DNA from 4 places in the Bacillus sp. 01N42_2 genome. Region 1 is predicted to be linked to each of the others. Evidence: riboswitches for the same ligand, from Rfam matches in the RefSeq annotation. Region 1 holds a riboswitch; each other region holds the start of a gene.
What was found. A riboswitch is a leader RNA that binds a small molecule or an ion and turns the genes downstream of it on or off. The one in region 1 is predicted to bind S-adenosylmethionine.
Positions count from the first base shown of each region.

Region 2: it holds a riboswitch for S-adenosylmethionine, as region 1 does, so the genes downstream of both, AC1DN5_RS13715 (methionine biosynthesis PLP-dependent protein) here and AC1DN5_RS05600 (phosphoadenylyl-sulfate reductase) in region 1, are expected to answer to the same signal.
Region 3: it holds a riboswitch for S-adenosylmethionine, as region 1 does, so the genes downstream of both, AC1DN5_RS10530 (2-hydroxyacid dehydrogenase) here and AC1DN5_RS05600 (phosphoadenylyl-sulfate reductase) in region 1, are expected to answer to the same signal.
Region 4: it holds a riboswitch for S-adenosylmethionine, as region 1 does, so the genes downstream of both, metN (methionine ABC transporter ATP-binding protein MetN) here and AC1DN5_RS05600 (phosphoadenylyl-sulfate reductase) in region 1, are expected to answer to the same signal.

Region 1 covers NZ_JBFTRO010000002.1:379,981-387,955, forward strand. Annotated here, with positions in the region: gene AC1DN5_RS05575 (sirohydrochlorin chelatase) at 1-734, opposite strand, end outside; gene cobA (uroporphyrinogen-III C-methyltransferase) at 735-1,508, opposite strand; gene cysC (adenylyl-sulfate kinase) at 1,633-2,226, opposite strand; gene sat (sulfate adenylyltransferase) at 2,240-3,388, opposite strand; gene AC1DN5_RS05595 (inorganic phosphate transporter) at 3,436-4,500, opposite strand; gene AC1DN5_RS05600 (phosphoadenylyl-sulfate reductase) at 4,513-5,214, opposite strand; SAM riboswitch class I at 5,341-5,445, opposite strand; gene pyrE (orotate phosphoribosyltransferase) at 5,547-6,179, opposite strand; gene pyrF (orotidine-5'-phosphate decarboxylase) at 6,176-6,895, opposite strand; gene AC1DN5_RS05615 (dihydroorotate dehydrogenase) at 6,864-7,799, opposite strand; gene AC1DN5_RS05620 (dihydroorotate dehydrogenase electron transfer subunit) at 7,799-7,975, opposite strand, start outside.
Region 2 covers NZ_JBFTRO010000005.1:274,237-282,211, forward strand. Annotated here, with positions in the region: gene bla (subclass B1 metallo-beta-lactamase) at 33-791, shown strand; gene AC1DN5_RS13685 (ABC transporter permease) at 833-1,555, opposite strand; gene AC1DN5_RS13690 (ABC transporter ATP-binding protein) at 1,548-2,285, opposite strand; gene AC1DN5_RS13695 (AbrB/MazE/SpoVT family DNA-binding domain-containing protein) at 2,286-2,519, opposite strand; gene AC1DN5_RS13700 (GNAT family N-acetyltransferase) at 2,680-3,111, opposite strand; gene AC1DN5_RS13705 (YjcG family protein) at 3,116-3,631, opposite strand; gene AC1DN5_RS13710 (esterase family protein) at 3,656-4,378, opposite strand; SAM riboswitch class I at 4,553-4,678, shown strand; gene AC1DN5_RS13715 (methionine biosynthesis PLP-dependent protein) at 4,747-5,868, shown strand; gene metC (cystathionine beta-lyase) at 5,861-7,036, shown strand; tRNA gene AC1DN5_RS13725 (tRNA-Val) at 7,173-7,245, shown strand; partial or broken gene AC1DN5_RS13730 (peptidoglycan-binding protein) at 7,565-7,975, shown strand, end outside.
Region 3 covers NZ_JBFTRO010000004.1:13,550-21,524, forward strand. Annotated here, with positions in the region: gene AC1DN5_RS10510 (DUF948 domain-containing protein) at 1-239, shown strand, start outside; gene AC1DN5_RS10515 (hypothetical protein) at 304-1,065, shown strand; gene AC1DN5_RS10520 (RbtT/DalT/CsbX family MFS transporter) at 1,096-2,343, opposite strand; gene AC1DN5_RS10525 (FGGY-family carbohydrate kinase) at 2,380-3,858, opposite strand; gene AC1DN5_RS10530 (2-hydroxyacid dehydrogenase) at 3,877-4,878, opposite strand; SAM riboswitch class I at 5,000-5,092, opposite strand; gene AC1DN5_RS10535 (molybdopterin oxidoreductase family protein) at 5,239-7,293, shown strand; gene AC1DN5_RS10540 (hypothetical protein) at 7,378-7,662, shown strand; gene AC1DN5_RS10545 (hypothetical protein) at 7,708-7,932, opposite strand.
Region 4 covers NZ_JBFTRO010000001.1:21,154-29,128, forward strand. Annotated here, with positions in the region: gene sufS (cysteine desulfurase SufS) at 1-532, opposite strand, end outside; gene sufD (Fe-S cluster assembly protein SufD) at 532-1,845, opposite strand; gene sufC (Fe-S cluster assembly ATPase SufC) at 1,863-2,648, opposite strand; gene AC1DN5_RS00150 (YuzK family famiily protein) at 2,826-2,978, opposite strand; gene AC1DN5_RS00155 (carboxymuconolactone decarboxylase family protein) at 3,171-3,548, opposite strand; gene metQ (methionine ABC transporter substrate-binding lipoprotein MetQ) at 3,641-4,456, opposite strand; gene AC1DN5_RS00165 (methionine ABC transporter permease) at 4,470-5,138, opposite strand; gene metN (methionine ABC transporter ATP-binding protein MetN) at 5,131-6,156, opposite strand; SAM riboswitch class I at 6,262-6,368, opposite strand; gene AC1DN5_RS00175 (SCP2 sterol-binding domain-containing protein) at 6,480-6,830, opposite strand; gene AC1DN5_RS00180 (thioredoxin family protein) at 6,927-7,247, opposite strand; gene AC1DN5_RS00185 (toprim domain-containing protein) at 7,256-7,618, opposite strand; gene AC1DN5_RS00190 (YusG family protein) at 7,688-7,924, opposite strand.

The sequences.
Region 1 (7,975 bases):
GGGTTTCGAACAGCCTCTGTCACACGGTTCAAAAACGCCTGCTTAATATGCGGGTGAAAACCTAAGTATGAAGCGAGATGCACATTTCGATTGACCGTCTGAAGCTTTTGGACTTCCCGTTGAATTTCAGTCATTAAAAGCCCTGTAAACAGAAGATACGGGACGATAAAAACGGGTGCTCCGCCATCTTCTTCAAGGCCTGCAAACACTTCTTTATAGTGGGGATCACAGGCTGTTAAAAAACAAGGGATGACTTCTTTAACAGGTGTGATCGCCTCAAGTTTTCCGGCAATCTCACTGACGGCATTTTTAACCGCCGGATCTGTGCTTCCTCTGCCGATCAGCACCACTTTCGCCTGCTCAATCGGCACTCCGGTGTCCTCAATGCGATGATGCACCGCTTTGACGACTTCATCATCCACTCCGATCGGGACACCGTATGTTACTTTTATATCGGGATGCCGGGCCGCTGCACGGGCGATTTCAGCCGGAATGTCATGCTTTGCGTGGGCAGCGGTCAAGAGCAGCAGCGGCACAGCCGCGATATGAGTGGCGCCTTGTTTGACACATGCTTCAAAGCCCGCTTCAATAGACGGTTCCTGCAGTTCTAAAAAACAGATTTCCTGAATGGGAGCGTCAGCGTGCGGCATGCACCCTTTTAAAAACGCGGCCGATTCTGCCTGCGCTTTTTTCAGCCGGCTTCCGTGCCCGATGTATAAAATCGCCTGCTTCATTTACAACGCCTCGCTCAGATCCGGATTTTTCAGTTCAGATTCAAACCAGTCCAGCTTGCAGTGATAATTAACGACATCACCGATGACGATTAAGCTCGGATTTTTGATTTCTTCTTTTATCACTGTGTCTGAAAGTGTGCTGACGGTGCAGACGACTGTTTTTTGCCTGTCCGTCGTTCCCCAATGAATAAAGGCCGCCGGAGTGCCGCCGTCTCTGCCGTTTTCCAGCAGCATTCTTTCAATCTGCCGGATATTTTTAATCCCCATATAAATCACCAGCGTATCAATGCCCGTCGCCAGTGCTTTCCATTTTTCTTCAAAGTCGTCTTCTTGTTTATAATGCCCTGTAACAAATGCGACATTGGAGCTCGCCTCCCTGTGCGTCACGGGAATGCCGGCGTAAGCAGCTGCCGCGATTCCCGATGTAATGCCGGGAACGATCTCAAACGGAATGGCGTTTTGCGCGAGAGCCTCCGCTTCTTCGCCCCCGCGGCCGAAAACAAACGGGTCGCCCCCCTTGAGCCTGACCACGGTTTTTCCCTTTTTCGCATACTTCACAAGGAAACGGTTGATCGTATCCTGCTTCATAATATGAAAATCCGGGAGTTTTCCGCAGTAAATCAGATCCGCTTCTTCTCTTGCATACTGTAAAATCTCTTTGTTTACCAATCTGTCATATAGTATAACGTCCGCTTTCTGTATGGCTTTCATTGCCTTGACCGTTAATAAGTCCGGATCTCCCGGACCGGCTCCAACGATAAATACTTTCCCCATAGCATGTCTCCCCGATCCGTTTTGACATCTTCACAGAACAGCCGCGAGGCCGCACCTCAGCTATTTTACCATATCCCGCCATTAGGGAGGATATCCGGCTGATTGCGCGGCCTTTTCGGACTTATTATGCTAAGCTGTTTTTCACAAAATCAATCAGTCTGCCGGTGCATTCTTCGCGTTCATATTTTCCTGAATCAAGTACGAGCTCAGGCGCATTCGGCTCTTCATACGGTGAGTCGATTCCCGTAAAGAACGGAATTTCGCCGTTTCTGGCTTTTTTATACAAACCTTTCGGATCGCGCTTTTCACATATATCGAGGTCGCATTTCACATAGATTTCATTAAATTCGCCTTCTTCCACGAGCTCCCTCACCTGATCTCTGTCCTCACGGAACGGAGAAATAAAGGCCGTAATGACGATGGTGCCCTGCTGAACGAAAAGCTTTGCCACTTCCCCGATTCGGCGTATATTTTCCTTGCGGTCATCATCAGAAAATCCTAAGTCCTTGTTTAAGCCGTGACGGATGTTATCTCCATCAAGCACAATGACTTGATAGCCCTGTTCAAACAGCTCGCGGGCTGCGGCGTTTGCAATCGTAGATTTCCCTGAACCGCTTAAACCCGTCAGCCAGAGGATAGAGCTTTTATGCTTGTTTTTCTGCTGGTATTCTTCTTTCGTTATTGAGGCTTCATGCCATACGATATCACGATTTGTCACTCTTTTTTCCTCCTTAAGAAACGCCTGCTTCTTCTTTCGTTTTCAGCCCTTTAATCAGCACATCGACAACTTCAGGACGGCTGAATTCCGCCGGCGGCATGACGCCGCTTCGCAGCATTTCTCTGACCTTTGTTCCCGACAGAATGACGTGGTCTTCTCTGTCATGCGGACATGTTTTGGCCGTTCCCATGTTGCCGCATTTTTGGCAGAAGAAGCTGTGCTCGAATTTCATCGGTGTAATCCCGAGCTCATCCGCTGTAAATTGATCAAACAGCTCTTGCGCTTCGTATGTTCCGTAGTAATCACCGACGCCGGCATGATCGCGGCCGACGATAAAATGCGTGCATCCGTAGTTTTTGCGGACAAGCGCGTGGAAAATGGCTTCTCTCGGCCCCGCGTACCGCATTGCCGCCAAAAATACGCCGAGGAAAACACGGTCTTTCGGATAATAATGATCGAGCAGCACCTGATAGCTTTCCATTCTGACATCCGCCGGAATGTCATCTGATTTTGTTTCACCGACGAGCGGGTTCAAAAACAGGCCGTCAACCGTCTCAAGCGCGGTTTTCTGGATATATTCGTGAGCGCGGTGAACCGGATTTCTCGTTTGGAAACCGACGATGGTTTTCCAGCCTTTTTCTTCAAAGCTTCGTCTCGTTTCAGCAGGTTCAAATGTAAACTCAGGAAACTGCTTTGACGCTTTTTTAATTAACGTGATCGGCCCGCCGACATACGTATCGCCGCGTGAAAATAGTTTTTTCACGCCTGGATGAGCGTCATCATCGGTTTTATATACGTGAACGGCTTCTTTCTGTTTATCCGGCGTATAAATATCTTCGATGTCCACTGCGCCGTATGTTTCTCCGCCGTAAGTCAGTTTTACGGTGTCTCCGACAGCAAGCTCAGCCGCTTTTTCTGAATCGACCGGAAGCGTAATCGGCAAAGACCAGACGGCCCCGGATGCCAGACGCATATTTTCAACGACTGACACGTAATCTTTTTCTGTGAAAAATCCTTCAATCGGGCTGTAGGCACCGATTCCGATCAGCTCTAAATCAGCAAACGAAATCAAATCCAGCTCAATTTCTTTTTGGACGGATGTAAGATCATACTGCTCATTCACCCGATTAACTAATGTTCCTCCGTGCGGTGCTAGACTCATAGTACATTTTCCTCCCAGTTAACAGATAAATAAACTCAGATTAATAGTTAAATGCCCCCGCCTTGTTCATGGACAGAGCGCTTCTCTTTTCGGATGGCTTTCATCAGACTGGCGGCTCCGCCAGCTGCCAAAAGCACGCTGGCCATCATAAAGATGGAATAGTAATCTCCTTTTAACAGCAGAGAGACAAGCAGATACGAAATCGACAGTGACAAAAACGGTGAAACGACCCATACTTTGAGCATCGTTTTCACGACTTCTTTATGAAAAACGTTCGGCCCGTTTTTGGCCATTCCGATACCGATGATTGATGATGATGTCACCTGCGCCAAAGGAACCGGCAGACCGAACACGGAACTGATAATGACAAGCCCGGCCCCGGTTCCGGAAAGCAGTATGCCTTCGCCGGCAGAAAATCTCGTAATCTTTTTCCCGTTGGTTTCAAGCACTCTGCGTCCTAAAAGCAGAGCGCCGAGAGCAACAAAGATGCCTCCGTACAGCGTCCCTTTGGACACGCTGAGCACGCCGGCGGCAACTAAAGGCCCTACCGCATTTGCGACGTTGTTCATTCCGGCTGAAAAAGCTTCCCAAAACCCCGCAATAAGCAGGACAATCCCCAAAACCTTCTGTTTCCGGCTCGAAATGACTCGAATATTCAGAGAACTGGATACCTTCGATACGAGAAACGTGAAACAGAACGCGACAAACGGAACGAGCACCCAAAAAATCACGATGACCAAAAGATGCTGCAGAAACAATACTTTGTACGCGACGCCGACCCCGACAATCGCCCCGACGGTGACCTCGCTCGTCGACAGCGGAATGCCGAGCACATTCGCCGTGAATAACGATAACGCCGCAGCTCCGATAATAATGCAGACAATGGTGAGCGTAATGGTCTGTTCGGGAATGATTCCGCCGCTGATCGTCTTAACGACTTCTCCGCCGCCGATAACCGCCCCTGACAGGACGCCGGCCGCGCAGATGATCAGCGCATACGTTTTCTTTTTAACGGCGCCGGACCCGTAAGCGACTCCCATTGAAGCCGCGGCTCCGCTGGCTCCGATATTCATGGCGAAAAACAGGCAGAATAAAATAGCGGCTAATTCCATTGTGCAGCTCCTTTATTCATGCAGTCCGCATTCTGTTTTCGCCATTCCGTTCCATCTGCCGCTCCGCAAGTCTTCTGCGGTAAACGCAGGTGAAGTGCACGGTTCACAGCCGATGCTCGGATAGCCCTGATCATGAAGAATGTTGTAATCCAGCTCATGCTTGGATGTATATCTCCAGATGTCTTTCCACGTCCAGTGGATCAGCGGGCATACTTTAATGGAATGAAACTTATCGTCTTTATTCAGGAAATTCGTATTCGCCCGGCTCGGCCCTTGATCGCGTCGGAGGCCGGACAGCCATGCCGGACGCCCGGCAAGCGCTTCTCTTAACGGCAGAATTTTTCTGATGAAGCAGCACTGGTTCGGTTCTCTTTCCCACAGTTTATCTCCATGAGCCTCGGCCTGTTCCTCAAGAGTAAGGCTGGGCTTTTTCAGGATGATGTTCAGTCCCGGGTAACGTTCTTTCACTTTTTCGATCGTTTCATATGTTTCTTTAAAGTGAAGTCCTGTATCGAGAAACACGATTTCCGCGTCTTTTTTCACTTTAGAAATTAAATCGATCAGGACGATTCCCTCAATCCCGAAGCTGCACGCGTAAACAAGCTGGTCTCCGTAGTGGCCGTATGCCCATTTTAAAACGGACAGCGCGCCTTTATAGGAATCGTCTTCCGGAAATGTAATCGCCGGTTCCTCCCATGTGTCATACGTTAGCATTTTTTCTTTCCTCCTCCCGGAGACAATCAAACAGCTGTTGTTTTCTGCCGGTTGTCTTATCCCTCAATCTTTTTTCATATAAAAAACTTTCAATCCAGCGGAATGAAAGACAGTGACCCGTTATAGCCCTTATCTTCAAAATGCTGTGCATTTTTCTGGATGCGGCACCTTGCATGATACGCAGGTTGCCGGGCGTCATCGGTCCAGTCCCTCAGCCGCTCTTGATAAGCTTTTTAGATTTGTACTAAATTTTAGCACAATTCTAACAGAAGTCAACCCGAGTTTTTTGATAGGAATAATAAAACAGGCCCTGAGGCCTGTTTTTATTGTCATTATTTTTTAAACCAATCTTTTGACTCGGGATTTTGTTTCCATGATTTCAGTTTCTCAATGTCATCTGAATGTATCGTTCCGTTTTCAAGCGCTACTTCAATCAGCGTGTCATAATCTGTTAACGAGTAGTACGGCAGACCCGCTTTTTTAAAGGCTTCTCTTGCTTTCGGCAGTCCGTATGTAAAAATTGAAAGGACACCGAGAACTTCCGCGCCCTCTCTTTGAAGGGCCGCCGCAGCTTCAAGCACGCTGCCGCCGGTAGAAATCAAGTCTTCAATCACGACTGTTTTTTGTCCTTTTTTAACGGCGCCTTCAATTTGATTTCCTTTGCCGTGCGCTTTCGGTTTGCTTCTGACGTAGCACATCGGAGCGCCTGTACGGTCCGCGAGAAGCGCAGCATGCGGAATGCCTGCCGTTGCCGTGCCGGCGATCATCTCCGCCTCGGGGAAATGCTCTTTCAGCAGTCTGCCGAGCCCGTCCGCCACATCATTTCTCACTTTTGGATACGACAATGTCAGACGGTTGTCACAATAAATAGGTGATAAAATGCCGCTCGCCCACGTAAACGGCTCATTCGGGCGTAAAAAGACAGCTTTAATGTGTAATAGATGTTTTGCGATAGCCTGTTTCATCGGCGAACGCCCTCCCATTCCAGTTTAATGGCTTCATATGCTTTAACGGGGTTTTCAGCTTTTGTAATTGAACGGCCCACGACAATGGCTGACGAACCGTTTTCTTTCGCAAATGACGGAGTCGCCGTCCGGACTTGATCATCAGCGGCGTCATTGGCCGTGCGGATGCCCGGCGTGACTGTCAGAAATGACGGCCGGACCGCTTCATAAATGGCTTTTGTTTCATGAACCGAACATACCACGCCGTCCAGCCCGCACTCTTCAGCCATTTTGCCGTAATGCACAACCGTTTCTAACAGCGGCTTTTGCAGCAGAAGCTCTTCCTTCGCCATCTGCTCTGAAGTGCTCGTCAGCTGGGTGACTGCGATTAATGACGGGCGTTTTTTGCCTGCCGGGGTGCCTTCTTCAAGCCCCTCAAGAGCTGCGCGCATCATGCGTCTGCCCCCTGCGGCATGTACATTGACGAGATCAACGCCGAGGCCCGCAAGCCGCTTCATCGCTTTATTGACTGTAGTCGGAATATCATGAAGCTTCAAATCTAAAAATATATCACAGTTCCGTTCTTTTAATTGATGAATGATGGCGGGTCCTTCCTGATAAAAAAGTTCCATCCCCGTTTTGACAAACAGCTTTTCCTTTTCAAACAAATCTAGAAACGCTAAAGTTTCTTCTCCTGATGCAAAATCAAGCGCGATGATGGGCAGGTTGTTTTGCATGTTTCCAGCTCCTTCCGATGCATTCACTTACAGATTGATAACCGTATTGGCGCAGCACATGAGGGAGCTGTTCAATGATTTCCGGGCAGACGAACGGATTGACGAAGTTGGCCGTCCCTACGGCAACCGCACTCGCTCCGGCGAGAAGAAATTCTAATGCATCTTCTGCGGTCTGGACGCCGCCCATCCCGATAATCGGAATTTCAACGGCCTGGCTGACTTCGTATACCATCCGGATGGCGACCGGTTTGATTGCCGGGCCTGACAGTCCGCCCGTTTTATTTGCTAAAATCGGCCGTCCCGTCTTAAGATCAAGCCTCATCCCGACGAGTGTATTAATCATCGTCAGCCCGTCAGCACCGGCCGCTTCAATCGCTTTCGCAATTTCGGTTATGTTTGCGACATTAGGAGAAAGCTTCACATACACAGGCACTGAGGAAACTTCTTTCACCGCTTTTGTCAGATCGGCCGCCATGGCGGGATCAGTTCCAAAAGCAATCCCGCCCGTTTTGACATTCGGACACGAAATGTTCAGCTCAAGCGCATGCACATTCGGCGCTTGGCTGATGCGTTCGGCCACTTCTTTATAGTCTTCCACCTGAGAACCCGCGACGTTTGCGATAATCGGCGTGTCAAACTGTTCGAGCCAAGGCAGCTCATGATTGAGCACATGCTCCAGACCGGGATTTTGCAGTCCGATGGCATTCAGCATTCCCGCGCTTGTCTCCGCCACTCTCGGTGTCGGATTTCCGAAGCGGGCTTCGTTCGTGGTGGCTTTAATCATGATGCCTCCGAGGCATGATAAATCGTAAAATCCGGCATATTCCTTCCCGAAACCGAAACATCCGGAAGCGGGGATGATCGGGTTTTTCAATTGGAGACCCGGCAGAATCACCTCTAACATTACAGCGCCACCTCCTCAGCTTTAAATACCGGCCCGTCAAGGCAGACTTTTACATACGACGTATCGCTTTCGCCCGTACGGCACACGCAGGCGAAGCAAGCCCCTATTCCGCAGCCCATCCGCTCTTCCATCGAAAGGTAAACCTCTTTATGGCCGTACTGCTGCTTCAGCGCTTT
Region 2 (7,975 bases), on a different contig from region 1:
TTGAGTCGTATATATAAAAGATGAAGAAGGAGATGATTTTTTTGAGAAGGTTTACATTATTCATCGCGGGGTTATTTTTATTCGGCCTCTTTATTGCCGGAATGAAACCGGCGCACGCATCAGCGGGCTCCGCAGCAAAAGATGTCACTCTCACACAGCTGGCGCCGCATGTTTGGATGCATACAAGCACCGGCATGGCAGACGGAAGTCCCGTCCCTGCGAACGGATTGCTCCTTGAGACGTCCAAAGGAATCGTACTGATTGATACGCCATGGAATGACAGTCTCACAGAGCAATTAATGACAAAAATAAAACAGCAGTTTCCCGGTAAAAAGATGACCGATGCCATTGTGACACACGCCCATCACGATCGCATCGGCGGGCTGAACACCCTGTATACATACGGCGTAAAGGTGCACAGCACGAAGCTGACAGCCGACTTCGCCCGGCAGCAGGGATATGACCGCCCGCTCGGAGATTTGAAAAACGTGACAAAGCTGCAGTTTGGCGATATGAAAGTTGAAACGTTTTATCCCGGAAAAGGGCATACGGAAGACAATATTACCGTCTGGCTGCCTGAGGATAAGCTCTTATTCGGCGGATGCTTAATCAAGTCATTAGAAACAAAGGAAATCGTGCCTACTCCTGGGTTTTACCCGGACCACTGGCCGCGAGCCGTCCGCAAAGTGATGAAAAGATATCAAGATATCAGTATTGTCGTTCCGGGCCACGGCAGCCCGGGGGATGATCGTCTGCTGCCGCATACGATAAGCCTTCTGAAAGAAACGTAAAAAAGAAGACCGGCGCTCCCATTACGGAGTGCCGGCTTTTTTTATCTCTTCCTAATTTTTATAAAACTGAGGAAAGCAAGTGCAAGCGCCAAAACGGTATATCCCGCTATCGGCCAAACATGCTGATGAAATGAAGAATAATCTCCGGAGATGACTTCCTGAGCCAGCTCGATCGAGTGGATAAACGGCAAGGCATAAGCAATATGTTTGAACGTCTCACCGAGCAGATTGACATCCATCCAAGCTCCGCCCAGAAATTGCACGAGTGTTATATAAATCGTTCCGATACCTGAAATTTGTTTGTCCGTAAACACAGCCCCTAAACATAAACCGAAGAAAACGGACATCATCGCAATCGGCAGAAGTACAGCGATACCGGCGAGAAGATTGATCCATTCGGCTGACAAACCGGCAGCCGCTGCTGCGGTAAAACAAATGACAATTTGTAAAACGGCTAAGGGCAGCATCGGCAGTGTATAACCGACAACATAATCTGCTGTTTTTAAAGGAGAAGCAAACAAACGGGTCAGAAGGGCGGTCTGTTTGTCTTTTGCGATCAGCAATGCAGAGAACATCGTAAGAAAAGCAAAGCCGAAAACAATGAGTCCGGGTGCTAAATGCTGGACTTTAAAGGTGTCAAGCGGCGCATTTTTCTCAATCGCCGTAAACAGAAACAATAGAATAACAGGCAGTGCGATTCCAAGGATGATAGATAGGGGATCACGAAAAATCTCTTTTCGGTTGCGTATGGCGAAATCAAGCATAAAGACCCGCCTCCCCGTCACAAATCGCTAAAAAGGCATCCTCAAATGTGGCTGAATGAGTTTGCTTTTTCAGAGCCTCTGCCGTACCCAGTGCTTTTAATGTCCCATTTTCTAAAATGCAAATACGGTCTGCCAGGGCTTCGGCCTCTTCTAAATAGTGTGTCGTTAAAATAATCGTCATGTCTCCCTTTAATGCCTCAAGATTTTTCCACAACTCGCGGCGTGAACGGACGTCCAGCCCTAATGTCGGCTCATCTAAGAAATAAATATCCGGCTTTGTAATCATGCCCATGGCGATGCTGAGCCGGCGCTGCATTCCGCCTGATAATGTTTTGGTTTTTGCTCTTTCTTTCTCTTTTAATTGAAACAATTCGAGCATCTCATCCGTTCTTTTTTTTCCTTCTTTTTTTGGAATTCCGTAGACACCAGCTATAAACTCTAAGTTTTCCCGCACGGTTAAATGAGGGGCAATGGCTGTTTCCTGCGGAGATATATTCATTTTCGGTTTAATTTTATCCAAATCAGTCAAAATGCTGAAGCCGAGCACTGATGCATCACCTTCATCCGGAGAAAGGAGGCCGCAAAGCATGCTGATTAATGTCGTTTTTCCGGCTCCGTTCTCACCGAGTAAAGCGAAAAATTCTCCTTTTTCAACTGAAAAATCAAGACGGTCAACGGCGGCGGTTTCTTTATAATGTTTCGTTAATTGCTTCAGCTCAATCGCGTGCATTTACTCATCCTCGCCATCTGCGTCAATTTGCTTTGCGTTTAAAATATCTTTTGCAAATTCGAAAAAGAGTTCTTGTTTTACAAGTGCGATACCCTGCTGGTCATCCCCGAGCATAAGCAGTGAGTCCCCGGGATTTATATCAAAAACATCTCTTGCTTCTTTAGGAATGACAATCTGGCCTTTTGTGCCAACTTTAACGGTCCCGAATATATGCTTTCCTTTAGGTGCTGTCATGTGTATCCCTCCGTTGTGTGAATTGTATTTTTTGTATGAATTGTAATACTTCGTATACTAAACATACATCAACATTCCATAAAATTCAATAAAATTCATGAAAAAGTAATATTTTCATAAAAAAAACACTCCTGCCATATCAGCAGGAGTGCTTTTGATTTTATCGTTTGTGTTCCTTTATCATTTCCAGGTGGGGAATGCCGGCATCAAGAAATTCTTCGCCGGATGTGACGCGGTACCCTTGTTTTTCATAAAACGGAACCGCCTGCGTCTGCGCATGTAAGATAAAGCTGCCGGCGCCCTGGGCGGCCGCCGCTTTTTCAAGCGCCTGCATAATGATGGCCCCGACACCGAGAGAGCGGTGGCTTTGCATCACGCAGATACGCTCTAATTTTCCGCGCCCGTCTTTCAAGCGCCATCTGCCGGCTCCGACCGGCTGACCGCCGTCATAAATGACAATATGCTCTGACGCGTCTTCGAATTGATCAATTTCCTCTTCTTCCGGAACGTGCTGCTCTTTAACGAAGACCTCTTTTCTGACGAAAAAAGCGTCGTTCAGATGTTTTTCAGTTTTTGCAACGATGGCTTCCAAACAGTTATTCTCCTCCGCCTAATAAAAATGTTTCGTACACAGTCCATGAGCCGTTATCCAGCTGATAGAGCAGGTGAAAACGGTCGATGACTTCTTCGTGGGAAATGTCCTGCATTTTCAGCTGTCCGAGTACGTCGGAATGTTCATCTGACGACAGCTTCTGGCCGACCGTGACATGCGGAACGAAGCTGTATTCCGGCTTACCGGACAATGCTCCTGAGTAGCATTTCTCACTCAGAGTTTTTAATTCCTCCGTCGGCTCCGCTTTCATATATATCACATTATTCACAGGAGAAAACGAGCTGTATTTTGTGATCTTCAGAACGAGCGGGTGCGACTCTTTCGCCGTCTGTCTCAGCTGTGATACGATCTGCTCGATTTCCTGTTCTGTCGCTTCAAACGGATCTCTTACCGTCAGATGCGGCGGTATGAGCGCGTAGCTCGGGTCATAGCGTTTCCGATACGAATTTGCGAGATCCTGTAATTTTTTTGATGGAAATAAAACAATACCGTATTTCATGAAAGTTCCCTCCTTAATGAATGGTTACAGCATTTTTTTCAGCGCCGGCGTGATGAGCGGCTGCCAGTATGTCCATTTATGATCCCCGTCAAAGGTTTCATACGTGTATTCAGACTGTTTGCTTTCCAGCAGCTGTTTGAGCTCTTCGTTCGGCGCGGTGAAATCAAGCACCTGGCCGTCCGTCGTGTGGACATCGGTTTCTTTTTCTCCGATTTGATGATAAACGGATATCTGTTTGAGATCCTCCGACTGCCGGACGGCATCCAGCACGTGCCCGTCAACATACGGAGACTGCATGATGACGTTTCCAAACATGTTCGGATAGTCAATCGCCGTCATGAGCGAGACGGTTCCGCCGAGGGAATCCCCGATCATGGTGCGGCCGTATCCGACTTGATAAGTCGGGTATTCTTTGTCGATAAAAGGAACGAGCTCATTTGCGATAAACCGTTTATATGAGGCGAACTTAGAGCCTTCGGGATGGTATGTGTTTCTTCGCTCCCGCACATTTTTATATGGGACGCCGATAATGATGCAGCGGTCAATTTCCCCTTTTGACATGAGCTCTTCCGCCTGCCGCCCGATTCTCCCTAATCTGAAATAATCATGGCCGTCCTGGGCGATGACCGTATGATATTTATACAGGGGGGAGTAAGTGTTGGGCAGGTAGACCAAAACGGTCATTTCTTCTTCAAGCTCATGAGAGAAAAGTTTTTTCTCATGAATGATTCCGGTTTTCGGTGCCACTTCGCATTCCTCCAGGCCGCTTCTTGTCTTGATGGTTTTTCCCTATTGTACCATGAATTATTAGAAATTTCTTTCTTCAGATGTACTTCTTGCGAGAGTTCAGAAAATTAAAAAGTTGTTGAAATCCATTTTATAGTGCGTTAATATAGAACAATCAGAAAATACAAAACAATATTCTTATCACGAGAGGTGGAGGGACTGGCCCTTTGAAACCTCAGCAACCGGTTTGCTTTGCCGCGGGAAGGCAAAGTGCCAAGGTGCTAAATCCAGCAAGCGATTCACATGCTTGGAAGATAAGAGGAAGAGAAAAGCTCCTTCTTCTTATGAAGAGGGAGCTTTTTTATTTTTGAAAAGGATGGTGCTTACTGATGACGCAGCATGTTGAAACAAAATTAGCCCAAATTGGAAATAGAAGCGAAGAAGCAACAGGAACGGTCAGTCCGCCGATTTATCTGTCCACCGCTTACCGGCATAGAGGAATAGGAGAATCTACAGGTTTTGATTACGTGCGCACGAAAAACCCGACACGCCAGCTCGTTGAAGACGCTATCGCCGTGTTGGAAAACGGTGCGAGAGGCTTTGCTTTCAGCTCCGGAATGGCAGCCATTCAAACGATTATGGCTTTATTTAAAAGCGGGGATGAATTGATTGTATCCTCCGATTTATACGGAGGCACATACCGTTTGTTTGAAAATGAATGGAGAAAATACGGCTTAAGCTTTATTTACGATGATTTCAGCGATGAAGACTGTTTACGCTCCAAATTAACGGAAAACACGAAAGCGGTATTTGTTGAAACGCCTACAAACCCGTTAATGCAGGAGGCGGACATTGAAAAAATCGCCCGGATTACGAAAGAAGCCGGCCTGCTCTTGATTGTCGATAATACGTTTTATACCCCGGTCATCCAGCGCCCGCTTGAACTGGGAGCCGATATCGTCATTCACAGCGCCACAAAATATTTAGGCGGGCACAATGATCTCCTTGCCGGTCTTGCTGTCGTAAAGGATGAAGAGCTCGGCGACATCATGTTTAATCACCAAAATGCGATCGGAGCCGTTCTCCCGCCGTTTGATTCGTGGCTTTTAATGAGAGGGATGAAAACACTCGGGCTCAGAATGCGGCGTCATGAAGAAAACGCCCGTGAACTTGCAGAATTTTTAGAACAGGAAGAAGAAATCGCAGACGTGTTATATCCCGGAAAAGGCGGAATGCTGTCTTTCCGGCTGCAAAAAGAGGAATGGGTCAATCCATTTTTAAAGGCGCTGAAAACGATCTGTTTCGCAGAAAGTCTCGGCGGGGTGGAAAGCTTTATTACATACCCCGCGACACAGACGCACATGGACATTCCGGAAGATATCCGTATCGCAAACGGCGTCTGCAACCGCCTGCTCAGATTTTCAGTGGGAATTGAACATGCAGAAGATTTGAAGCGAGATGTAAAGCAGGCATTACAGCAAGTAAAAGAGGGGGCCGTGTCATATGAGTAATCAAAATTGGACGCTGGAAACCCAGCTCGTGCACAATCCATTTAAAACTGACGGAGCTACCGGAGCCGTCAGCGTGCCGATTCAGCATGCTTCCACATTTCATCAGTCTTCCTTTGAAGAATTCGGGACATATGATTACAGCCGCTCCGGCACACCGACAAGAACAGCGCTTGAAGAAACGATCGCAGGTCTTGAAGGCGGAACGAGAGGCTTTGCTTTCAGCTCCGGAATGGCGGCGATTTCGACGGCGTTTCTGCTCTTATCCCAAGGCGACCATGTTCTCGTCACGGAGGATGTGTACGGCGGAACATTCCGCATGGTGACAGAAGTGCTGCCCCGTTTCGGAATCGAACACACTTTTGTCGATATGACGGACACAGAAGCGGTTGCCCGCGCCATCCGGCCGAATACGAAAGCCATCTATATGGAAACACCGTCAAACCCGACGCTCGGCATCACGGACATTAAAGCCGTCGTCGAGCTGGCAAAAGAACACGGCTGTCTGACATACCTTGACAACACTTTCATGACGCCTGCACTGCAACGGCCGCTTGATCTCGGCGTAGATATCGTGCTTCACAGCGCGACGAAATTTTTAAGCGGCCACAGCGATGTGCTGTCAGGCCTTGCCGCCGTCAAGGATGAAGAGCTCGGCAATCAGCTGTATAAGCTGCAAAACTCATTTGGAGCGGTGCTCGGCGTTCAGGACTGCTGGCTCGTATTGAGAGGCTTAAAAACATTGCAGGTCAGACTGGAAAAAGCGAGCCGGACGGCTGAACGGCTGGCTGCCTTTTTTGACGGGCACCCCGCCGTCAAAAACGTTTACTATCCCGGCCTTGCCGGACACCCGGGAGCCGATACCCATAAACGGCAAGCAAGCGGAGCGGGCGCCGTCCTGTCCTTTGAACTGGAAAGCAAAGAAGCCGTCAAAAAGCTGGTCGAAAATGTATCTCTTCCGGTATTTGCGGTCAGCCTCGGCGCCGTTGAATCCATTCTCTCATACCCTGCAACTATGTCGCATGCCGCCATGCCGAAAGCGGAGAGGGAAAAACGCGGCATCACAGACGGCCTTCTGCGCCTGAGCGTCGGAGTCGAAAACGCCGAAGATTTAGAACGCGACTTCGAACAGGCATTGAAAAAAATAACTCCCGCCAAAGTCAGATTATAAATGAAAAGGGCGGCGCCAATTGAGCGCCGCCCCTTTTTTTATTTTTGATAAAAAAGTGTTGACGAACGGCTAAGCAGGATATATAATTATAAATGTCAGAGAGACAACAACATACCCAGCAACACATACATATCATGATTCCGTAGCTCAGCTGGGAGAGCGCTACCTTGACAGGGTAGAGGTCGCTGGTTCGAGCCCAGTCGGAATCATAGCCGAAACCCTTGCATAGCAAGGGTTTTTTACTTTGCTTATTTATTGATTTTGTCATCATTCATCGAGTTGGGGACGAAACTGCTTTTTTGGGCCGATTTTGAAGTACATTCGCTGTATACTTCAAGGGAGGTGAACATCGCCTTTAAGGCGGCGGTCTTTGCCGAAACCTGTTCATTACAGAGAAATACAGAAATTCCGTATCACTGAACGGCTAAAGTGATAACGATCAGCAGCTGGTTAATCCTGCTGTTTTTTTGTATTTGAAAAACGGAATATTTAGTTTTGTATGAAAAATACAGCGGCACTCCGAAAATCATTCACAATACAGGAAATGCGGCATGCGGCCGCCAATAAAATCGGTTATATGGCCGGTAACAGAATAGATGAGCTGTCATTTTGCCTAGAAGTGATTCTAGGGAATTCCACTGAACCGGAATGCTTGGCACTCTGGCGACGGCACAAACGGAATCGGGAATCGTAAGTCTATCGCGGTAGAAATCTGCTACAGTAAGTCAGGTGACGCGCGGTACCTGACAGCAGAGGCGTTGACAATCAAGTTTGTGGCACAACTACTCAAAGAGCGCGGCTGGGGCGTTGACAGGATCAGAAAGCAACAGGACTGGAATGGCAAATACTGCCCGCACCGTATTTTAAATGAGGGGCGCTGGGATGAAATGAGCGGCCATCGCTGCAGAACTTGAACGCCTTGGAGGTAAAAAAGCATCC
Region 3 (7,975 bases), on a different contig from region 1:
CCGTGCGTTTTAAAAGAAACACAGCGCCTGATATAAAGAAGATTAACGTCACGGCAGCGTCCATGCAGACATCCGTTGAAGAAATCAAAACAGAAACCCGTCGGTTATCACAAAAGCAGAAAGAACTGCAGGAAGACTTTCTCACTAAAAAAACAGCCGTGCAAACGACGGCTGCTGAAGCAAAAGGAACGCCTCATGTCCTGAAGATGCTCTGGGACGCCGGTAAAAGTGATTTATGAGCCTGCATGTCATCCGCCGTTTTTGCTGACACTAAGAGAATGAGCGGGTTCAAGGAGGCATAATATGATTTGCAATCGTGAGCGGCTTGCACATTTTTTACGCCAACTTAAAGCATTATCATCTTCGGGAGGATTTACAAAATCGGATTTGCTGAATCCGGAGTTCCATTTAGCAAAGGACGGAGATCTGGATATGTATTATTCGCCTCATAATGAGTATATCAACCCACATGCTGCAGTTGTCATTTCCGGAATTACACCCGGTTTTTTTCAGATGCAGCAGGCTTACAAAGCAGCAGCACAGCTTTTAAAAAACGGCGAATCTCTTGAGGTGGTAGCATATGAGACAAAAAAAGCGGCCGGGCTTTCCGGTTCCATGAGGCAGCACATGATCGAAATGCTTAATGAATGCGGTCTGCCGGCCGCGCTCCGAGTTGAGAATTCATCCTGTTTATTTGGTTCAAAACGGGAGCTGCTTCATACGACATCCGTTATCAAACACCCTGTTTTTTATAAACAGAAAAACTATACGGGACATCAGCCGCTAATCAGCAGGTCAGCTCTTCTCAGCCGTTATGCGCTGAAATATTTTCCGGACGAAATAGAAATGATGAAAAAGGACATTCTGCTTATCCCTCTCGGTAAAGCAGCAGAATCCGCCTGCCGCATGCTGAAGAAGAACGGGAGGATGAATCATGCGGTCATTTTGGAAGGCTTCCCGCATCCGTCCGGCGCAAACGGACATCGTTTCAAACAATTTCACGAAAACAAACAATCGTTACGTGAACAAATTCAGCGATTTGCCGGGTTTCTTCAGAAGCTGTAAAAAACGCCCCGAGCCTTCGGGGCGTTTCTGTTAAGAAGCATATTCAGGCAATGATTTATCGTGTTTTGCCGTTTTTTCTTCAGGTATTTTGATTTGATTTGTCAGGATTGCACTTGCGAAATAGAGCGCCGCGAAAATCCATACTACGCCTTGTGCGCCGACAAGCCCGATAAACGCCCAGGCAAGCGCGGGGCCGACAAATGCCGACAGGCCCGCGGCCAGATTTAACACAGACATGGCAGCACCTTTATCGCTGCCGGCCGCCGTTGGCACGATAGCTCCGATCGGAACGAATCCGGCCAGAAGCCCTCCCCAAATAAAGCCGACAATGCTGACGAAAAGCAAGTTCCCATGTGATACAACAGGAGCATAATATAATAAAAGGGTAAAAATGCCGCAGCCCGCTCCTCCGAACCACATGACAGTCTTTTTCCAGCCGAACGCATCGCCGACTGCACCGAAGATTAAGTTAAAGACGATATTGCCGAGAAAGATCGTGCCCCAAATCTGCAGCCATACATTTGTAGAAATGCCGTGCTGCGCCATATGCATTGGGAGAAATACCGGAAATCCGTATGTTCCGATACTGTTGATGATCCGAACAATCCCCCCTGAAAGCACACGCGGATTTTCAGCAAGGATGGTGATTCCTTTCATTAATTCCTGCACCTTTTCCTGTTTACTTGCTTTTTTCTTTTCAAAGCGGTCCCTATTTAAAATCAAAGCAAAAAACGCGCCGAGGCATACCCAGAAAATTGAACTCCACAGCGTATTCAAATAGCCGAAGGATTTGATGGCCCAGCTAGAATACCAGGCTCCGAATACAAACATGCCGCAGCAATATGCAATCCAGAACCAGCCGACCGCCGTACTGAGCTTGTTTTTCGGCGACCGGTAAATCACCCATGTCAAAAAAGAATAGGCAAACAGCGGATAGCCCAGCCCTTTAATAAAATACGTGACATACATTACCGGCAAATTAAGATTTTCAAATCCGTATGCGATAAACGCGGCTGTTCCGATAACGTAAAATAACAGCCCCATAAACATCGTCCGCTTTGCGCCGAAGGCTTCGAGGCAGACGCCTGAAAACCAAGACGCTATTGCGAGAGAAATACCGTAAACCGTAAACAAGGATGCTGATTGCTGTACCGTCAAGCCGTTTTCAACTAAAAACGGGCTGAGCCAGCCTTGTTCAAGGCCGTCCCCCATCATAAACAGCACGACCCCTAAAAATCCCCAGGCAAGCTGTTTCGGAATTCCTATTTTATTAAGCATTTTTGTTCCTCCTCAGCAATCTTTCATGTTGTCATCTCATCCCCAAGTCAGGCTTTCACCGCTGGGCTGAAAATGCGCAAATAATTTTTGCGTATGTTTCCATTCTTCATATAGGAAGAGATCCGTCTGATCCGATTCGGGTTCAATTAGCTTTGTGCGGTTCGAAAGTTCTTCTTTCACACCGAGAGCTTCGTTGCAGATCATCGCCGCCCCCATTACGGATGCCTGGCTGAAGCCTTCTCTCTTATAAATCTTCTTTTGCAGAAGGTTAGCAAGAAACTGTGTCAACGCATCACTTTGGAAACCGCCGCCGCACACCTTCACATCATTTTTTGAAAAGGAAGTCACCTCTGTTAACGCCTCATAGTTCCATTTGATTGAAAAAGCGATTTCCATCAGAGCGGCTTTGACAAAATGCGCTCGGCTTAAACTTTGGGACAGCGGGGCATCAAAAATAAATCCGCCTTTTGCGAGTGCGTTTTTCTCAGACGATAAATAGGAGCCTAACGCAGAAACACAAGCTTGATCATGTTTCGGCAGACTGGCGATTTCCCGTTCCATGACGCTGTAGGATTCATTCGGATAAAAAATGGATTTTAATTTTTGATAATTGAGTCCTGTTACACCCGGATTAGTTTCAAGAAGCCATTGACCTTCTTCTGTATGGCAATTCAGCCATGCATTCTCTAAACTTTCGGTTCCGGTCTCCGCTGTTATCTTTGTAATCGGCGTCGTCGTGCCGGATACGATGACGATATCTCCCGGCTTTGCATCTGCACTTTTGATGGCAAGCTGTGTGTCTCCCCCGCCTGCAATCACAGGCACTCTTTCAGAAAGACCGAGAACCGCTGCTTTTTTAAACGTTAACATTCCGACAACCGTCCCGGATCGGACGAGTGAAGGAAGAATGGCAGAAGGCACCCCGAAGATGCTGCATAATTTCTCTGACCACGCTTTTTCCCTTACGTCAAACAGCAGTGTTTCAGCCGCCTGTGACGGTTCATAGCTTAAAATTCCGCTCAGCTCAAATGTCACCCAGTCACTGATGCTTGTGATGTACTTCACTTCTTTCCATAATGACGGCTGTCTTTTTTTTAACCCGACAAGTTTCATGGCGGAAAATAAAGCGCTCGGAAGGCGTCCGGCGCGCTGATGCACTTCTTCTTTTAACTCGATCTCTCCCTCCCATTCGCGCCCTCTATTATCAATGTTGGGCAGACCGAGAAACGCCTTTTTATCTTTATTAATCAGAACAATTCCCTGCCTCTGGCTTGTTGAGGTGATTCCGATTAATGTAATATGAGGGCTTTTAGCAATAGCCTTTTTTGCCATAGCGCTGATTTGCATCCATAATCTTTCCGGCGAGAAATAACGGCCGTCCGGATAAAGCGGATCCGTCACATATTCAATGTCTTCCCTTTCCAGTGCGGTCACGTCGCCGCCGGCAGTCACAACCGCGACTCGCGCATTCCCCGTCCCGATGTCAAATACAAGGTAGCCTTTTTGTTCAGCCATTACAGCCTCCTCCTTCTTCTATCCTTCCATCTCAAGTTCTCTTTTGTTATAAAGTTCACGTATTGAGCAGAGCTGATCTTTTTTCCATTTAAAAAGCGCCTCATTTAAAATCCTCACATGATGATCCTCCACCTCAAATGTTGCGCCCGCTAAATGGGGAGTCGCGAACACATTCGGCAGTGAGATCAATTCATAATCAGAAGATTCAGGTGGTTCCTGATAAAACACGTCAAGGATCGCTCCTTTAATCCTCCGTTCTTTCAGCACCCGCAGCAGCTCTTTTCCGTCTGTAACCGCCGCTCTTGATGTATTGACAAAAACAGCTTCTTGCTTCATCAATTGAAAATGCCGGGCGCCGATTAGGCCGATGGTTTCTTCGGTGCGCGGCAAATGAACGGAGACAATATCACTTTCAGAAAATACCCGTTCAATCGTCGTTTTTTCATACTCCCGGTTCTCATGATTGACAAAGGGGTCATAGTACAGCACCTTGCAGTCAAAAGCCGACAACAGCCGGGCGATTCTCTGTCCTACAGCTCCGAAACCGATAAGGCCGACTGTTTTCCCCGTCAGCTCATTTCCCCTGAATTTGACGTAAGCCTGCAAATAATCACCATTCCACTTCCCGGCCTTCAGCCATTGATGAGAAGAATACGTGTGGCGCAAAAACGAAATGACATTTCCGATAAACATTTCAGCAACAGCCTGGGCATTGCGGGCCGGTGTAAAGAAGACAGGAATTTTTCTTTTAGTCGCCGCCGTGATATCCACATTAGACGGCATCCCTCTGCAGACGCCGATAAAAGCGGAATCCGGCAATATATCAATCACTCGCTCTGATACCTCATCAAGTTCGGTAATAAGCCCCGACGCGTTTGTCTCTTGAATCATCCGGATTAATTCATCTTCCCGATAGGCCCGGCCGTGCTTCTTCCACGGCAGGTGCACAGTCCGCCCGAACAGATCTGTCAGCTCCTTCAGCCCCTCGTCGTGATATGGTGCGGTAATTAAAACCGTCATGGTGCAAAACATCCTTTTCACATAAATTTTTTCACAAAAAAATCTCTTTCCCCGAAGAAGGAAAGAGATTCATATACCGTCTTTATCCGCTTGAAGCGCACAAATATGTATAGACCATTCTTTCCTATCTTTCAAGCATACGCTTGCTGGAATTGGCACAATAAATGTTGCCGAGGTTTCATAGGGCCAGTCCCTCCACCTCTCTTGATAGAAAATAAAATGATGAAATTGTCAGGCTTTTAAAAAGAATAAACTCATCATAGATAAGTCCTTCCGTGATGTCAATACTTTTTTTCTGAATTGACGATCTATTTCGAAATGTTATAATGCTTACAATATAAAAAAAGAGGAGAAATGGCTATGAATTCTGCTGCAAAACAGCCAAACGGCGTCTTTAAATCGGTGTGCTCACTGGACTGTCCCGATCAATGCGGCTTACTTGTGACAAAAAAAGACGGAAAAATCGTTAACATTCAGGGAGACCCGGATCACCCGGTCACATCAGGGAATATTTGCAACAAAGTCAGACACATGGCTGAGCGCATTTATGATGAAAAACGTTTAACCGTCCCGTTAAAACGGATCGGCGAAAAAGGCAAAGCTGTGTTTGCGCCTATTTCATGGGATGAAGCAATCAATACGATCAGTGCGCGCTGGAAAGAGCTTATTGCCGAAGAAGGAGCGGAAAGCATTCTCCCGTACAGCTTTTACGGCAATATGGGAAAACTGGCGGCAGAGGGAATGGACCGCCGTTTTTTCCACCGACTCGGGGCGAGCCAGCTCGAACGGACGATCTGCAGCAAAGCCGGATCTGAGGGCTACAACTATACAATGGGAGAAGGCGCAGGTACTGATCCGGAAGAGACCATACATGCAAAGCTCTTTATTTTTTGGGGAATCAATGCCGTCAGCACGAATATGCATCAGGTCATGATTGCTCAAAAAGCCCGGAAAAAAGGAGCTAAAATTGTCGTTATCGATGTACATAAGAACCAAACAGGCCGGCTTGCCGATTGGTTTATTCCCATTCGCCCCGGCACAGATGCCGCACTCGCTCTCGGTATCATGCATGTTTTATTTGCCGAGGACCTTCACGATGAAGCATTTCTCACAGAGTACACCGAAGGCAGTGAAGAATTAAAAGCGCATGTCAAACAGTATGATCCTGAAACGGTTTCTGTTATAACAGGCGTTAAAGCAGATGATATCAGACGCCTTGCGAGAATGTACGGGGAAACCTCCCCTTCCCTTATCAGGATCGGAAACGGCATTCAGCACCATGACAATGGCGGAATGATCGTCCGCACCGTCGCCTGCCTTCCGGCTGTGACAGGACAGTGGCTCCGCACCGGGGGAGGCGCAATCAAGCACAACAGCGCGATATTAAACTATAACAGACAAGCGCTCCAGCGGCCTGATCTGCTTTATGGCAGGAAGCCAAGATCATTTAATATGAACAGACTCGGAAGCGTTCTTTTAGAAACAACACCGCCCGTACGCTCCTTGTTTATTTACGGAACCAATCCCGCGGTAGTTGCCCCGGAAGCGAATAAAGTCAGAAAAGGTCTGCAGCGGGAAGATTTATTTACAGTCGTTCACGATCTGTTTTTAACAGAAACCGCCAAATATGCGGATATCGTGCTCCCTGCTTCATCCGCCTTTGAAAACACGGATTTTTACACGTCTTACTGGCATCATTTTATTCAGCTGCAAAAACCGGTGATCGAACCATATGGGGACAGCAAATCGAATACGGAAGTGTTCCGTTTGCTTGCCGGGGCGATGGGCTTTACCGAGCAGGAGCTTCAGGATTCCGATGAAGAATTAATCAGACAGGCGCTGGACTTTCCCGCCAATCCGTATATCGAGGATATTGATTACGATTCGCTTTCATCCCATTCTTTCATGAGAGCCAATCGGAAAAAACCGCTTTTTCCGGGCAAGCTCAAGACACCGAGTGGAAAAATTGAGTTATATTCTGAAAAGATGAAACAGGACGGTTATCCGGCGCTGCCCACACACATCCCTCTTGAGAGCGATGATGATTTCCCGCTGTTATTTGTCCCGGGACCGAATCATAACTTTTTAAATTCGACATTTTCGAATAATGAAAAACACGTAAAACTGGAAAAAGCGCCAAAGCTTTTTATTCATACAAAAGATGCTGAGCGCCGGAACATCGAAGACGGGGAAACCGTGAGAATATGGAACAACCGCGGCGAATGTGAATTGACAGCTTCAGTCGGCGAACAAGTGCTTCCCGGCGTTGCAGTCAGCCAAGGTCTTTGGGCTGACGCGGATGATAAAAAACAGCTGGTCAATTCACTCACTCCCGATCGGCTTGCAGATATGGGCGGAGGCGCTGTTTTCTTCTCCGGAAAGGTGCAGGTGGAAAAGATCGGAAAGCAAAAATAAGCTCCCCCCGGTCTTACTGAAGGTGAATCCTTTCGGCAGATTTGACCGTATAAAACATAATGACTTTTATTGGAGGTTTGCTGTATGGATATTATTACCGGCATTGGCATCGCTTTAGCCGGATATTTCATAGGAGACGGATTAAAAAACTTTAAATCACCTGATCCTCATGAACACACTGACCAAATTCTCATCAAAGAAAAAGATCTTCACTTCTACATTGGCTATTATTTAGGAGTGACTAAGGAAGAAGCAAAACAAATCGTGCCTGACACTTCCGACATTCCGCATATCACCCGAAACGGAAAGCGGTATGTACAGAAAACTGCATTACGAGAATGGCTGACTTCCATGCTGGAAAAAGAATAACAGCTGCCGTGAATAGCGGGAAGAGAGTTCTTCTCTTCCCGTTCATTAAGATTTGCCGCCCTGCCTCTCTTCAACCCCAAACATACGACAGATATCGTTCTTACTTAACGAAACATCCCCTTCTTTGGATTTCAAATAAAACCCTTTCGTATATAACCGTATGACTTCCTCATATGCAAGCTCATGACGAAGGAGCGCCATTAAACGCCCGTCTTTTTCATCCTGTTTATTGAACCATTCATACTGTTCTGACCAGTTCACTTTCTGCATACCAAACACCTTCTCGCTTTGGATTAATGCCCTTTTCGCATTT
Region 4 (7,975 bases), on a different contig from region 1:
TCGTGCCGAGCACGTTTGACACATGAGCGACCGCCACGATCTTCGTATGGCTTGTGACCGTCTGCCGGACGTCTTCCAGCGAAAGCGTGCCGTCTTCCTGCATCGGGATATACTTTAAAGTCGCGCCGGTTGCTTTTACAGCCTGCTGCCACGGGATGATATTCGCATGATGCTCCATTTGGGTGATGACCACTTCATCACCGGGTTTTAAGCTGGCACGGGCATAGCTCAGCGCCACCATATTCAGTGAAGTTGTCGTGCCTTTTGTGAAAATGACCTCAGCCATTGACTTCGCATTGATAAACTTACGGACTTTTTCACGCGCTCCTTCATAGCCGTCTGTCGCTCTTGTGCCAAGAGTATGGACGCCTCTGTGAACATTGGAGTTGTATTTGTTGTAATACTGATCCACTGCTTCAATGACAGACCGCGGCTTCTGAGAAGTCGCCGCGCTGTCAAGGTACACGAGGTCATGTCCGTTCACTTGCTGATGAAGGATCGGGAACTGTTCACGAATATCAGTGATATTCATTATTTTACTTTCCTTTCGATGACGGAGACGAGCTGTTTCTTAACTCCTTCAATCGGAAGTTCTTTTACCACCGGAGCAAGGAATCCGTAAATGACTAAGCGTTCTGCTTCTTCTTTCGCAATTCCGCGGCTCATCAGGTAGTAAAGCTGAATAGGGTCCACACGGCCGACAGATGCCGCATGTCCTGCAGTTACATCGTCTTCATCAATTAAAAGAATCGGGTTTGCGTCGCCTCGCGCTTTTTCACTCAGCATCAGGACGCGGGATTCCTGTTCAGCGTTTGCTTTAGACGCGCCGTGCTCAATTTTGCCGATGCCGTTAAAGATGGAAGATGCGGCATCTTTCATGACTCCGTGCTTCAGGATATAGCCTTCGGAAGCTTTACCGAAGTGGATGATCTGCGTCGTAAAGTTTTCCGTCTGTTCTCCTCTTCCGACAACCACGGTTTTCGTATCGCCGTATGTGCCGTCTCCGTAGAGGTTTGTCGTGTTTTCAGAAATCGTGTCGCCGTCGTTCATCAGACCGAGCGCCCACTCGATTTTGCTGTCGCGTCCGCGCGCGGCTCCGCGGCGGTTGACGTATGTTGTGACGCCTGCTGACAAGTTGTCAACGGCACCGTACGTCACGCTGGCATTATCACCTGTGATTACTTCACTGATAATATTGAATACAGCTTCTTTCGGATTCACTGTGCTGATATAGTTCTCAACGTAAGTGACGGAGCTGTGGTCTTCAGCGACGATCAGCACGTGGTTGAACAATGCCGTGTCATTGCTTTCATGAACGTAAACGGCCTGAACAGGCGTCTCCACCTGAACGTTTTTAGGAACATAAAGGAATGCCCCGCCGTTCATTAATGCCGCATGAAGCGCAGTCAGTTTATGCTCGTCGACCTTTACGCCGTCTTTCATGAAGTATTTCTCAACGAGGTCGCTGTGCTCACGGGCAGCCGTTAAGATGTCCGTGAAAATAACGCCTTTGTCTTTCAGCTCTTTAGAGAGAGACAGGAATGCAGGCGTTTGGTCACGCTGCACATATAACGTTTTGTCTTCATTTTCAATATCGATCAGCGCTTTTGCTTCATCAGCTAAATCTTCCAAAGAAGCAAGCGGCGCGTTTTCTACTGTATGCTTGTTGAACTTTGTAAAGTTCCAATTTGTGATTTTTGTTTTATCAGGCTTAGGCAGCGGCAGATCTTCAGCTTTTTCAAGAGCCTGTAAGCGCAGGTTTTTCAGCCAGGCAGGTTCTTGATGCTTTTCGGAAAAGCCTTTGACATATTCCTGATCTACGGATAGTTTCGTTTCCAATGTCATGTTAATCCCCCTAACGCTTACGCTTCTTGGCCTACAGTTTCGTCTTCAATGCCGAGTTCTTGTTTAATCCAGTCATAACCTTCCGCTTCAAGGCGCTGTGCAAGCTCCGCACCGCCTGATTTCACTACGCGTCCCTGCATCATAACGTGAACGACATCCGGCGTGATGTAGTTCAGAAGGCGCTGATAGTGAGTGATCATTAAGCAGCCGAAGTTTTCGCTGCGCATTTTGTTGATTCCTTTAGAAACAACTTTAAGCGCATCGATATCAAGACCTGAATCGATCTCGTCAAGAATGGCGATTTTCGGCTCGATCATCATAAGCTGAAGGATTTCGTTGCGTTTTTTCTCTCCGCCTGAGAAACCTTCGTTCAGGTAACGCTGCGCCATTTCAGGGTCCATTTCAAGGAACTCCATGTTTTCGTCCATTTTGCGGATGAATTTCATAAGAGAAATTTCATCGCCTTCTTCGCGGCGTGCGTTAATCGCAGAGCGAAGGAAGTCGGCATTCGTCACACCGCTGATTTCACTTGGGTACTGCATCGCAAGGAAAAGACCCGCCTGAGCGCGCTCGTCCACTTCCATTTCCAGTACATCCTTGCCGTCAAGCGTGATGCTGCCTTTAGTGACTTCGTATTTCGGATGTCCCATAATCGCTGCAGAAAGCGTTGATTTACCGGTACCGTTCGGCCCCATGACAGCGTGGAATTCGCCGCCTTTTATTTCAAGGTTTACACCTTTTAAGATCTCTTTTCCTTCGATTTCAACGTGAAGATCCTTGATCGTTAATGTTGAAGCAGCCATATCTATACCTCCAAAAATATATAATCATTATTCTCAATTTATTCTCATTCTAATTTTATAACAAATGAAAAGTAAATACAACTTTTTATATTACCCGGAACATTCCTAAAGTTTATCAAAGAACCGGACGTAGTTAAAGCTGTTTGAAACAGAAAAAGGGCGGAATTCCACCCTTTTTTACTGACCGATTTTCTCATTAAACTGCGCTGCGAGGAACTTGCTTTTTTGGTACTCAAGCTCCCTCTGCCGTTCGACTTCCATCCTTTTTGAAAGACGCCGTCCGTATTCCTCGTAGCCGATGCCGTGTGACTTCTGCATCGCTTTTTCCATTTCAGGCGTATAGTCAAGGTCCAGTCTCTCGTGGCTGGTGCAGATAATGAATCAATCCCTTCATCTATTTGCTTCTATTGTAACAATGATCCTCTGCTCCGGCCAAAGGGAGTGTGCCCCTGAATCCTTTCGAATGTGCCGGTAACCGGCGCTGGCTTTATCTGAAAAACGATATTCATACGATTGCTCTTTCTAATGCGTCGTATGTCCGAATTCCTGAATACACTGCTGCACGAGGGTTACTCCCTGACTGAGAGCCGCGCCTCCCCCGAATGCCGCGGCGACGCTGATGACCTCAAGGATGTTTTCCTCTGTCGCGCCCTGATCAAGACAGCCTTTCGTGTGATAAATCATGCAAAATTCATCTTGAGCGCTGATGCTGATGCCCAGAGCGATTAATTGTTTCTCTTTTTCAGTTAATGAATCCGCTGAAAAACACTGTTCAGTAAATTCATTAAATTTCCGCCCCATCATCGGCATTTTTTGCTCGAATATGCCTAAACCTTCTTTATATTGTTTCAATGCGTCATGCACGCTTTTTCCGTTATCCTGGTATTGAGCCACTGCCATTCCCTCCAATCGTTAACCTTCCTTTTTATTATGGACAGTTCTCCGATTAATACCCAAAAAAAACCCCGGATGATCCATCCGGGGTTTTTGCTTTATTCAGATACAGGAAGCACGGCTCCGTCGTATTTTTTCTCAATAAAGTCTTTGATTTTCTTAGAGTGAAGCACTTCCATAAGCGCTTTGATTTTCGCTGATTTTTCGTCACCTTTTCGCACGGCGATGATGTTTGCGTACGGGTTGTTTTTCGTTGATTCTACTTGAATCGCATCTTTTAACGGATTCAGTTTGTTTTGAATCGCATAGTTGACGTTAATGAAGACTGCATCGCCTTCTTCTTCATTATATGCTTTCGCCGTTAATTCAGGGGCGATTTTTTTGAATGTCAGGTCTTTCGGGTTTTTCGTAATGTTTTTCGTAGTGGCGTCAATTGTTTTTACCTTCGGATCAAGAGTAATCAATCCGGCTTTTTCAAGCATCGCCAGCATCCGGCCTTGTTCAGCGACGTTGTTTGTCATGATGATGGTCGCGCCTTTAGGCAGGTCTTTCAGTGATTTGTATTTTTTTGTGTAAATTCCGAATGGCTCAAGGTGAACGGCTCCGGCATTCACGAGTTTGTAATCTTTATTTTCTTTCATTTCCTGTTCAAGGTAAGGAACGTGCTGGAAGTAGTTTGCATCCACTTCTTTATCAGCTAACGCTTTGTTGTACATTTTGTAATCGTTCAGCACTTTTACTGTTAATGTGTAGCCTTTTTCCTTCAGGAGCGGCTCCGCTTCTTTTAAGATTTCAGCGTGCGGCGTCTTTGTCGCAGCGATGACGATTTCCTTTTTATTTGAGCCGTTTGATCCGCAGGCGGCCAAAACTCCCGCGAACACAAGCAGCAGCGCACTTAGTACAATCTTTTTCAATGTAAATCCTCCCTTATCTTTTGTCTATTATATTTGTAATCACATCACCGATGATTTGAATGATAAAGACGATGATGAGTATAAATACAGTTGCTACAAACGTTACATCCGTATTATTGGACTGGTACCCCTCTACATATGCAAGGTTTCCGAGTCCGCCTGAACCGATGGCGCCGGCAATGGCGGTAGATCCGATCAGGGCGATGGCTGTAACGGTGATGCCCGAAATTAACGCAGGCATTGATTCAGGAATCAGCACTTTGAAGATAATCGTCGATGTCTTTGCTCCCATTGATCTGGCAGCTTCGATGACTCCTTTATCGACCTCACGCAGCGCAATTTCAACAAGCCGGGCATAAAACGGCGCGGAGCCGATAATCAGCGCAGGCAATGCCGCGTTCGGCCCTAAAATCGAGCCGACCAAAATCTTAGTAAAACCGAGAAGCAGAATAATTAAAATAAGAAACGGAATAGACCTGAAAATATTAACGACCGCCGCAATCACGGTGTTAATGATTTTATTTTCCCATAAGCTTCCCTTGCCCGTTAAAAAGAGCAGAAGACCGAGAATCGCTCCGATGACAAATGAAAAGGCTAAGGCGATGACCGTCATATAAAGGGTCTCGTATGTGGCCGTCCACAGCTCGGTTAAATCAACGTTTGGGAACCATTTTTCAAACATTTGTGATCACCTCTGCTTCTACCTGTTTGTCTTTGATGAACCGGATCACGTTTTCTACTTCTTTTTCCTGACCGTCAATATGGATGAATAAAGAACCGTAGGCTCCGTCCTTCGTCTGTGAGATTTTCCCCTGCAGAATATTGACGTCCACATCAAAGTTTCGGATCATCTCCGTAATGAGGGGCTGCTCGGCGGCCTGCCCGACAAATGAAAGCTGAATCGTTTTTCCTGTCGCGGTTTCCTGCAGAAAATGCTGGATGGTTTCTTTCGTCTCCTCCGGTTCTGTCACCTGCTGAACGAAACGCTTGGTCATCGGTTCGCGCGGGTTTCTGAAGACTTGGAGCACTTCGCCTTCTTCAACGACTTTCCCGTTTTCCATAACGGCGACTCTGTTGCAGATTTTTCGGATGACGTGCATTTCATGGGTAATGAGCACGATCGTCAGACCGAGTCTGTCATTTATATCGGATAAAAGATCCAAAATTGAATCGGTCGTCTGCGGGTCGAGCGCTGATGTTGCTTCATCGCACAGAAGGACTTTCGGATTATTGGCGAGCGCCCGGGCGATGCCGACACGCTGCTTTTGACCGCCGCTCAGCTGTGACGGATAAGACTTTTCTTTTCCCTCTAATCCGACCAGTTTAATCAGCTCATCGGCGCGGCGGACCCGTTCGCTTTTTTTCACGCCGGCGATTTCCAGCGGAAACATAATGTTCTCCCGGACGGTGCGCGACCACAAAAGGTTAAAATGCTGGAAAATCATGCTGATTTCCTGGCGCGCTTTTCTCAGTCCGCGGCTGCTTACTTTATTTAATTCCGTCCCCGCAACTTCCACGATGCCTGACGTCGGCTTTTCAAGGCCGTTCAAAAGACGGATTAAGGAACTTTTACCAGCTCCGCTATATCCTATAATTCCAAATATTTCGCCCTTTTTGATATCAAGAGTGACATCTTGGACAGCATTGACATCCCCATGCTTCGCTTTGTAAATTTTTGAAACATTTTGAAGATGGATCAAAGCAATCACCTGCCTTACACTATTCTAAGAAATCTTCCGGTTTTCTACGCAAAAGAAAAGCCTTTCTGCAAAAATGAGCAGAAAGGCTTATTGAAAAAGGCCTTTCTCTCATCTTTCAAAGCAGACCGCTTTGAGTGAATTGGCACCATTTCAACATCGTTGATGGTTGCCGGGCTTCATAGGGCACTTCCCTCCACCTCTCTTGATAAGAGAAAACATATCGTATTTTCGTCCGGAAATTCTTACTGTAGAATAGCACGGCGAATGATAAAAAGTCAATAAAATAAATAATGGAAGCTATTGTCACATAGTAGATTGGCAGTTTACGGCCGTTTGCTGATCGTCTGAAAAAATCCGTTTGTCAGCCAGAGGATGGCCTCCAGCTTCAGCAGGGCTCGGAATGATCCTTTCACTTTGAGTTTTCCGCTTTGGATGAGCTTCTGCAAAGAGACATCACCGTGCAGGAGATGGATGATTTCCGTCTGGTTTCCGTAAAAGGTCAAATTTGATTTTTCCTTTGAAACCGCCGTTTTTCTCATTTCTCCCTGTCCGTTAATTGAGACCGTTAAGGCTTCTTTTTCTCCCTGGAATGTAATCAGCAGCGTTGAGGCGTTTAATAGCGGTTTCAAAAACAGATGCTGTCCGTCATTCTCCAAAACTTCTATTTTCTCCACTCGTATAACCTCCCGTTTTAATGGCCATACATACACTTTCTCTTTTTAACGGACAGAACCCTTTATAAACCGCACGACATTTTCCTGTAAAAATTGTCACATCGGGAACGTTTGCGATGTTTTTTGTTTAATCAGCTCATATAAATAGGAAACGGAGCGGAAGGCGTATCCTTTCTCAACAAGCTCTCCGCCTTTAAACAGCAAAAAGCACGGAACGCTCTCAATCTGATAGGCTTTGGCGAATGCGGGGGAATAATTCACGTTGTTTTTATAGAAGGCGGTGCCGGGCAGCATTTCTTCGACGACAGAAAGCATCTTGGACGCCAGCTGGCATGTGCCGCAAAACGGGGTGTACAAATACAGGAGATAGATGTCATCCTGAATCAATTCGAGTTCATTTTCTTGGAGTTCTTTCATTTTGATTATCACCTCAGGTCGTTCTTTTTCAAAAATACAGGGTCTGCATCAAGGCCGGCTCTGATCAGCATGGATGCGAGATGATGGCCCGGGCATGACTCGACTTGCCTGTATGTTCTGTCTATATAGATATGGCGCGCTTCGGGAAGCTCCCGTTTCAGCTGTTTTCTTAATTTTTCTCCGGATTCATCCGCGTCCGTTAATATAAACACGTCTCTGTCAAACAGGCGGTCCGCCAAATCTTCCAGTTCGGTTTGGCCGATCGTCCCGTTTGTGCAGACGATTTCCGCGGGTTCGATGAGCACTTCTCTGACTTTGATTTTATCCGATTTTCCTTCTACGATGATCACCTTTTCATCTCCGTTGAACATAAGCGCATCACCTGCCGATTGTTTTAGCATCAGATTAAAAAAGAAGGCAGTGAAATTCACCGCCAACTGTTAACACCAGCCGTTCTCATAATCGCAATCCACATATTTCGGATCACTGCCGTTTATGACATCGGCTGTTTTATAAAATTTTTGATTCTCAAATGAAAAGCCCTGTTTGAGCTCGTACTGGTTCATGCCTGTCATCTCGCCGATGGCTTCATTTTCATGAAACAAGGAAAACCGGCCGTTTTGAAAGCGGCCTGTGACGTTCTCCGTCACATCGACCTTTTGTTTATCAAAAGCCATATTAGACACCTCCCGTTACAGATAGAATGTCCAAATGGCCCTTTTGCTATC